DNA from 4 places in the Pusillimonas sp. genome. Region 1 is predicted to be linked to each of the others. Evidence: predicted binding sites of a transcription regulator. Region 1 holds the regulator's gene; each other region holds the start of a gene.
The links. Region 1 encodes LexA, which represses DNA repair genes until DNA is damaged. Its sites were predicted from a motif close to ACTGTATNNNNATACAGT; they were not measured.

Region 1 (2,202 bases):
ACAACGGCCACGGTGTCGGCGCTTACAGGCATCCCTGTGCGAGCCGATGTGGCCATGACGGGCGAGATAACCTTGCGCGGAGAGGTCCTGGCCATTGGCGGCCTCAAAGAGAAACTGTTGGCGGCCCATCGGGGCGGCATCAAGGTGGTGCTGATTCCCGAAGAAAACGTCAAAGACCTGGCCGACATTCCCGACAACGTCAAGAACCATCTGGAAATTGTTCCCGTCAGGTGGATCGACCGGGTGCTAGAGGTTGCTTTGCAAGACATGCCGACTCCGTTGTCTGACGAAGAGGTGGCGCGTCTTGCGGCCGAAGCCGTGGCCAGTACCAAGACGGCTGGCGAGGCCACTGGCGGGGCCTTCAAGCACTAGGCAGTATTGCTGCCCGGGTCATGGTGGCTCGGGCGGTATTGCTTTTGTTTGCTTTACAGGAACGCATGGCCCGCAAGGCGGTATGTTTTTACCGCCAGTTAAGCAAAGCGATAGCTGAAAATACGAAGACCGTTAAAAAAGCCCCAGTTTCCTTATATGAACTGCACCCCGAAAGTTGGACGCTGTCTTAACTTTTGGGGTGTTTTCAATGAAGGCGACTGGGGCTTTTTTTAATCTTGTTTATTGAGAAGGCGTTGAAGCGGCTACTGAAGCGGTGTATTGCGAATGAGGCCCACCGCTATGCCTTCGAGCGAGAAATCGTCTTGGGCGGTAACGATGATGGGCTGGAAATCGGGGTTTTCGGGAAGCAGGTGATACGAGCCGCCCGAGCGCTGCAAACGCTTGACGGTGACTTCGTCGCCCAGGCGGGCAACGACGATTTGGCCATTGCGGGCTTCGGATGCTTTTTTTACGGCAAGCAGATCGCCGTCGAGGATGCCGGCGTCGCGCATGCTGAGGCCGTGTACACGAAGAAGGTAATCGGGCGTTTGGGTAAAAAGCGAGGGCTCGACGCCGATTTCGCGTTCGACGTGCTCGGCGGCCAGGATGGGACTGCCGGCAGCCACGCGACCCACGATGGGCAAGAGCATTTGGGCCACGGCCGCCAGGGATGCGGACGGTTCGGGAGCGGTGACCGGTGACGGCGTTAACAGCCGTATGCCGCGTGAGGCACCGGCGGTGAGCTCGATGGCGCCTTTACGCGCAAGGGCGCGTAAATGGTCTTCGGCGGCGTTGGCCGAACGAAAGCCCAGGGCGCGCGCGATTTCGGCTCGCGTGGGCGGAAAGCCGGTGCGAGCGATGTCGTGGGCGATGAGATCGAGTATTTGTTGTTGGCGTTCGGTAAGCTTGATGGCCATGGCGCAATATAGCCTGTGTTTTTGTACAGTTCAGGCATTCTGCGTCAGTTCCATGAAAAAAGCAAGCGGGCGGGGCAAAAGCCGCCCGGCCCGCTTGTCTTGCCATTGCAGCAAATATCAAAGATCAAAGCACTTTCGCGATGGCGTCGGCCACGTAGTCAATATTGCCGCTGTTGAGTGCGGCCACACAGATGCGGCCGCTGGTTACCGCATAAACGCCGTGTTCAACGCGCAGACGCTCGACTTGTTCGGGGGTCAATCCCGAATACGAGAACATGCCGCGCTGATCCAGGACGAAATCGAAATTTTGAGCCACGTTGCGGGCTTTCAGTTTTTCGACAAGCTGCGTGCGAACCGTGCGTATGCGTTCGCGCATCTCGGCAAGCTCTTCGGACCATAGGCCATGCAGCTCGGGAGTATTGAGCACTGCCGCCACCACCGAGCCGCCGTGAGTGGGGGGGTTGGAGTAGTTGGTGCGGATCACGCGTTTCAACTGGCTGAGAACGCGGGTGCTTTCATCTTGCGACGACGTGATGAAGGTAAGGGCACCGACTCGCTCGCCATAAAGCGAAAACGATTTGGAAAACGACGAGCTGACCAGCATGGTGACGCCGAGCGAGGCAAATAGGCGCACCACCGATGCGTCTTCTTCGAGCCCGTCGCCGAAGCCTTGGTAGGCAATGTCCAGGAACGGCACCAAGTTGTTCTTTTTGACGGTCTGGGCGATCTGTTGCCATTGCTCGTACGATGGGTCGACGCCGGTGGGGTTGTGGCAGCAGGCATGCAGCACCACGATCGTCTTTGTCGGCAAGGCCTGAAGGCCGGCCAGCATGCCTTCGAAGTCGAGTCCGCGTGTGGCGGCATCGTAATAGGGGTAGGATTCCACCGTAAAGCCCGCGCGTTCGAAGAGCGC
Region 2 (2,202 bases), on a different contig from region 1:
TGCCCTGCCCGATACGCGTGCCGGCGTAGCTGTACCAGGCGCCGGCCTTGTCTACGATGCCGGCCTGGACGCCGAGATCGATGATTTCGCCTTCGCGCGAGATGCCGGCGCCGTACATGATGTCGAACTCGGCCTGCTTGAACGGAGGCGCAATCTTGTTCTTGACCACCTTGACCCGGGTTTCGTTGCCCACGATCTCGTCGCCCTTCTTGATGGCGCCTATGCGACGGATATCGAGGCGCACCGACGAGTAGAACTTGAGCGCGTTGCCGCCGGTGGTGGTTTCGGGGTTGCCGAACATGACGCCGATTTTCATGCGGATTTGGTTGATGAAAATGACCATGCAGTTGGCGCGCTTGATGTTGGCAGTGAGCTTGCGCAACGCTTGGCTCATGAGGCGGGCCTGCAGGCCGGGAAGGGAATCGCCCATGTCGCCTTCGATTTCGGCCTTGGGCACCAGGGCCGCGACCGAATCGATTACGATAAGGTCGACCGAGCCGGAGCGCACCAGTGCGTCGGTGATTTCAAGTGCCTGCTCGCCGGTGTCGGGCTGGGAAATGAGCAGGTCTTCAAGGTTGACCCCCAGCTTGGATGCGTACTGCACATCAAGCGCATGCTCGGCATCGATAAAGGCGCAGGTGCCGCCAATTTTTTGCATCTCGGCGATGACCTGCAGCGTGAGCGTGGTTTTTCCGGAGGATTCGGGGCCGTAGATTTCGACGACTCGACCGCGCGGCAGCCCGCCAACGCCCAAGGCGATATCGAGCCCGAGCGAACCGGTGGAAACCACCTGGATGTTGTGCTCTACCTGGTTGTCGCCATAGCGCATTACCGACCCTTTGCCGAATTGCTTGTCGATTTGCGATATAGCGGCGGCAAGCGCCTTGCTGCGTTCGGCGGCGGCTTTGCTTTGTTTGTCGTCCATACGGATCCCTTGGCTAAGATAACGAAAATTTGGTATTGAACAGGCTTGAACCAGCTTGAAGCCGCTGGCACAGAGCACGTTCAGAGCGATTATGGCATCAAATTATACTGTATATAAATACAGATATCTAGAAAATGCCGTATTAAACCGTAATGGCAAGCAGCGTGTCGAGTGTCAGGATTTGGAATTGCCCAGGCAACCCATAGCGCAATCAACACTTAGGCCAATTTTGATGGCCGAAGACGATAGTATTCTTGCTGATGGACTTTCTCGTTCACTGCGCCGCGACGGCAACGCTGCCAATGCTCATTTTAACGGCCGCCGGCTCGGTTGGGCAACGCGTGCAAGGGCTTGATCCAGGCGCCGACGATTAAAGGCCAAGCATTTCGCGCTCTCCGGACTCGAAGCTTCTTTCAGGCCCACGTCAGGTCTATTTCCTACAATCAAACGCATAGAAAGTATTCAGCGGGAGCCACGGCCCCTTTGGGGCTACGCCCACCCGCCTCATACTCCTATCTCATCGGCACTGCGCGCCCCGCGAACTGTAGTATGCGCACGCCGATGTGTTATATCGGCCCGGTGCACATGCATCCGGGCCTTTTTTTTCACCAAGCGGGCTCCAGCCCAAAAACACCCTACAATCGACGGTCCGTCTCACCTCGCAAGTTTCGCTGCACCGCCGGCCCACGCAGTCACTTCAAGTGCACCGTTCGGTCCAGCAGTGTGCGAGCCTCGCCGCTATGAAAAGTTGCATCAATAATGTGGTTCAAAAATCTCAAAGTATTCCGTCTCGCCCCCTCATGGTCCATTTCGCTGAACGCTCTGGAATCCGCTCTTGAAAAACATGCCTATCGGCCCGGCAACAGCCTCGAGATGCAGAACCTGGGCTGGGTGCCGCCATTCGAAGGCTCAGGCCTTGCATATGCCTTGCAAGGAAATATCTTCCTGAGCCTGCGCACCGAGAAAAAGCTGCTGCCCGCCACGGTGATCAACCAGGTTACCCGCGCCAAAGCCCTGGAAATCGAAGAGCAGCAAGGCTTCAAGCCTGGCCGCAGGCAGATGAAAGAGCTCAAAGAGCAGGTCACGGACGAGCTTCTGCCCAAGGCATTCAGCGTCTATCGCGACACTCGAGTATGGATCGACACGAACAATCGCTGGCTTGTCGTGGACGCGGCCGCGGCCGCCAAAAGCGACGAGGTCTTGGGAATGCTGGCCAAGGCCATAGACCCGTTTCCGGTCTTGCAGCTATATGTGGAACAATCGCCCGCAAGCAGCAT
Region 3 (2,202 bases), on a different contig from region 1:
AGGTTCATAACATGGGCGTGCTTAAATGGATAGTGCCCGGCCAGCCATACTTCGAAGAGGTCGGCAACCTCTCGGGGCAATCTCAACAGCACATAGGCAGCGTCTTGGGCGCCTGCATCTTTGGCGCTGAACAAAATCTTCTCTAGATCGTGGTCGGTAAGTGCAGGAATGACCGGAGCAACGATGACGCCGGTGGGGATGCCGGCCCGGCTCAACCGGCGTAATGTCTCAAGCCGCGCATCCGGCGTGCTGGCGCGCGGCTCTAACGTACGTGCCAGCGTTCTATCCAAAGAGCCTATCGACAAGTACACCCTGACCAGATTTTTGCGCGCCATGCGTGCAAGCAGGTCGATGTCGCGCACCACAGTAGCGGATTTCGTCGTAATGGCGACCGGATGGTTGAATTCTTCCATCACCGTCAGGATGGACTCGGTAATTCGTAGCCGCCGCTCTATGGGCTGGTACGGATCAGTGTTGGTACCGAGGGCGATCAGCTTGGGCACGTATGAAGGCTTGGAAAACTCTTTGCGCAATATGTCGGTCGCATTGCTTTTGGCATAAAGCTTCGTCTCGAAATCCAGCCCCGGCGAATGGTTCAGATAGGCATGGGTAGGCCGCGCGTAGCAATAAATGCAGCCATGCTCGCAACCTCGATACGGATTGATGGACTGGTCAAACGGAATATCGGGCGACTCATTGCGTGAAATGATGGACTTGGCGGCCTCAAGCGACACCGTCGTGGCCAGCTTGACGGGCGCCTCTTGAGCCATGCCTGGCCATTCATCGTCTATCGGCGTGCGCTCGTACTGTTCGAAGCGAGGTGTTCTGTTCGAACTGCTGCCCCTGCCCTTGATTGGAATCGGCTGCATGGCGGCCCCTAATGCTGTATAAATAAACAGTATACAACGGGTGATAATAGCACTATCGCGATGCACGTCGCCAACCCGGCTGTTGTGTATGGCCACGAACAAGGAAGCAATATGGGCAAAAAACACAAACCCGATCCAGACGAAGTGGCGCTGATCGAATGGTGTATTGAAGTCGAAGGGTTTCTGGTCGCGGCGGGCGCCTCGCTGCGAGAGGCGCAAGACCACATCGAGGAACAGGCCGAGTGGTTTACAGACCAGTTCTATAACGGACTGACACCAGAAGAAGCCGCCAACGAGGCGTTGAATTAAGCCATTACAGCCTTGCTTGCGCCTTCAGCCTTGCTTGTCCAGCGCCTGCGCCTCGCGCCGCAGCAGCTCGCGCTTGCGATCGACGCCCCAGCGATATCCTGACAACCCGCCATCGCGCCGCACGACACGGTGGCACGGAATTGCCACGGCAATGTGGTTTGCGGCGCAAGCGCCCGCCACGGCTCGCACAGCTGTAGGGGCGCCTATGCGCTCGGCCAGTTCAGTGTAGCTAAGCCTGGCGCCAGGGGGAATCTCGCGCAGGGCTTGCCAGACTCGTTGTTGAAAGGCTGTGCCTTGCACGTCCAAAGGCAGGTTCAATCCAACACCCGGCGCCTCGACGAACCCGATCACCTGCGCAACCAATTGCTCAAACTCTGCGTCTGCGCCGATCAGCTCTGCGTTGGGGAAGCGGTCTTGCAAGTCTCGCGTCAGAAGGTCGGGGTCGTCGCCCAGCAAGATCGAGCAGATCCCGCGTTGGCTTTGCGCGACCAAAATCGCACCTAATGAGCATTGGGCCACAGCGAACCTGATTACTATTCCCTTGCCCCCCGCTCGATATTCCTTTGCGCGCATGCCCAGCAATTGCCCGGAAGTTTCATAGAAGCGGCTGCTTGAGTTAAAGCCCGCCTCATAGATGGCATCAGTCACTGTACCCCCGGTGGAATTCAATTCTGTCTCCAGCTTGCGAGCACGCTTGGCGGCGGCGTAGGCCTTGGGCGTCAGGCCCGTCTCGGCTTTGAAGATACGATGAAAGTGATAAGGGCTAAGGCCCACCTGCCGAGCCAGGTCATCAAGCGAAGGCGGGATTTCTGAAGATTCAATCAAGCGGCATGCTTGTTCGACCCGCGCAGCACGATCGGCGGAGATAGCCGCACGATCATCTTGTGCACGGCGGCTGGGACGATAGCCGGCAGCCTCGGCAGCCTCGACCGAATCAAAGAATTCGACATTCTCGCGCTTCGGAAGGCGCGCCGACGAACTGGGTCGGCAATACACTCCCGTGGTACGCACGGCGTAAATGAAG
Region 4 (2,202 bases), on a different contig from region 1:
CTCGGTGCGCGAAGAATCTGATGACTCGCAATCGGTGAGTTTGCCGGGCAACACCGCCACACCCGAGCTTTTGCGTTTTTCGACCTTCTGTGCTGATCGCGCCCGCGCTTGAGCCTGGCGGATGGCAGTTTCCGCCAGCTTTTTCCCCAGATCGACATTGGCATGCATGGCCAGCTCGAGCGCGTTTTTGACGTAGCCGCTTACCAGGCGAACCGCATCGCGGCTGTTGAGGCGTTCTTTGATCTGGCCCTGGAACTGCGGATCGAGCACCTTGGCCGACAACACGAAACTGGCGCGCGCAAAAACGTCTTCGGACAGCAGCTTTACCCCTTTGGGGATAAGGCCGTGCAGCTCGGCAAACGATTTCACGGCGTTGAACAGGCCTTCTCGCAGACCCGCTTCATGAGTACCACCAGCCGGCGTGGAAATCAGGTTGACGTAAGACTCGCGCACCACGTTGCCGTCGGTCGTCCAGGCCACGGCCCAATGCGCGCCCTCGCCTTCGGAATAGTTTTCGTCGTCATCACCGGCGTACTGGCTCCCCTCGAACAGCGGCACGATCTTTTCGGCGTCCGCCAACGCTTCGTTGAGATAGCCTTTAAGACCATCTTCGTACTGCCATTGCTGGGCCTGGCCGGTCTTTTCATTGATCAATACAACCTTGATGCCGCCCAACAGCACCGCCTTGCTACGCAGCGAGTGAATTAGCTCGGCGGACGGAACGACAGCGCTATCGAAATACTTCGGGTCGGGCCACACACGCACACGGGTGCCGGTCTTGCGCCGCCCGACCGTATCGGTTTGCACAAGAGGCTGCAATACGTGGCCATCTCCGAACACAAGCTGATGCTCTTTGCCGTCGCGCCACACGGTCACCTCGAGCCGCGTGGACAACGCATTGGTGACCGATACGCCCACCCCGTGCAAGCCGCCCGAGAACGCATAGGCCCCGCCGCTTTTCTTGTCGAATTTTCCGCCCGCGTGCAGACGGGTGAAAACGATTTCGACCACCGGTGCGTGTTCATCAGGATGCAAGCCCACTGGAATGCCGCGCCCGTCGTCCTCGACCGATATGCTGCTATCGGCATGCAAGGTGACTTTGATCTGTTTGCCATACCCCGCCAGGGCCTCATCGGCGGCGTTGTCGATGACTTCTTGCAATATGTGCAAGGGGTTGTCGGTGCGCGTGTACATGCCAGGCCGCTGACGCACCGGCTCCAGGCCCTTCAACACCCTGATGGAGGCTTCGTCGTATCGTGTGGTAGCCAAGTTGTCCCCAAAAATTCGGTGGATGAAAAAACAGTATTTTACGGATAAGGCGGCGTGCGGCGTCAACTGCGCCCAAAGCGCGGATGCGCGCAAGGCTGTCGCGTCATTCCCCACGGACTCCGGCAACTCCGGAAACAGACCCCATGCGCCTGAAGAATGTACACCGCCTGCCTGTACACCGCCCGCCCGGGAGTGGTATGCTTAGAAAAATCGTAAAAAAACCGGCGCTCCAATCAATAAAACCTTATGGCGCTCGGGTTTGCAGGCGTGTTTATTTATGTGCGCCCGTTTTTTTTCAGCATTCTTCAGCATCCACATCCATCCATCCTTATTTTCACTATGAGCGAATTAATACGAAACGTAAGCGACGCCAGCTTCGACGCCGAGGTATTGCAAGCCGACGGTCCGGTTCTGGTCGACTACTGGGCCGCTTGGTGCGGCCCATGCAAAATGATCGCGCCTTTGCTTGACGAAGCCGCCAAGCAGTACGAAGGCCGTGTTACCATTGCAAAACTCAACGTCGACGAAAATCCCGACACCGCTGCTCGGTTCGGCGTTCGCGGCATCCCCACCCTTATGTTGTTCAAAGACGGCAAAGCCGCCGCAACCAAGGTAGGGGCGCTGTCCAAATCCCAGTTGGCCGCCTTCCTCGACGAATCCGTTTAATCGTATTCAATACCTTGCGCGCGGGCTCGTCTTGAGCCCGCCACCCACTTTGCACGAATCCCCTTCTTTTCTCTCATGCACCTCACAGAACTAAAAGCGCTGCACGTTTCGCAGTTGCTCGAAATGGCCGCGAGTCTGGACATCGACAACGCGAGCCGACTGCGCAAGCAGGAAATCATGTTCGCCATCATGAAGAAGCGAGCCAAACAAGGCGAGCAAATCTTCGGCGATGGCGTCCTTGAAGTCCTGCCGGACGGCTTCGGCTTC

Region 2: a site for LexA is predicted at 1,032-1,049, ahead of recA (recombinase RecA). Genes of this name have one in related genera too.
Region 3: a site for LexA is predicted at 883-900, ahead of ACIY1O_RS02400 (PA0069 family radical SAM protein). Genes of this name have one in related genera too.
Region 4: a site for LexA is predicted at 1,287-1,304, ahead of ACIY1O_RS14045 (DNA topoisomerase IV subunit B). Genes of this name have one in related genera too.

Annotation. Positions count from the first base shown of each region.
Region 1 is NZ_JBIQLE010000019.1:53,659-55,860, forward strand. Features, by position in the region: gene lon (endopeptidase La) at 1-372, shown strand, start outside; gene lexA (transcriptional repressor LexA) at 636-1,289, opposite strand; gene ACIY1O_RS11740 (amino acid aminotransferase) at 1,414-2,202, opposite strand, start outside.
Region 2 is NZ_JBIQLE010000001.1:48,864-51,065, reverse strand. Features, by position in the region: gene recA (recombinase RecA) at 1-925, opposite strand, end outside; partial or broken gene ACIY1O_RS00230 (DNA-binding response regulator) at 1,158-1,343, shown strand; gene ACIY1O_RS00225 (recombination-associated protein RdgC) at 1,685-2,202, shown strand, end outside.
Region 3 is NZ_JBIQLE010000003.1:30,048-32,249, forward strand. Features, by position in the region: gene ACIY1O_RS02400 (PA0069 family radical SAM protein) at 1-869, opposite strand, end outside; gene ACIY1O_RS02405 (hypothetical protein) at 981-1,178, shown strand; gene ada (bifunctional DNA-binding transcriptional regulator/O6-methylguanine-DNA methyltransferase Ada) at 1,203-2,202, opposite strand, start outside.
Region 4 is NZ_JBIQLE010000028.1:33,897-36,098, reverse strand. Features, by position in the region: gene ACIY1O_RS14045 (DNA topoisomerase IV subunit B) at 1-1,269, opposite strand, end outside; gene trxA (thioredoxin TrxA) at 1,609-1,935, shown strand; gene rho (transcription termination factor Rho) at 2,011-2,202, shown strand, end outside.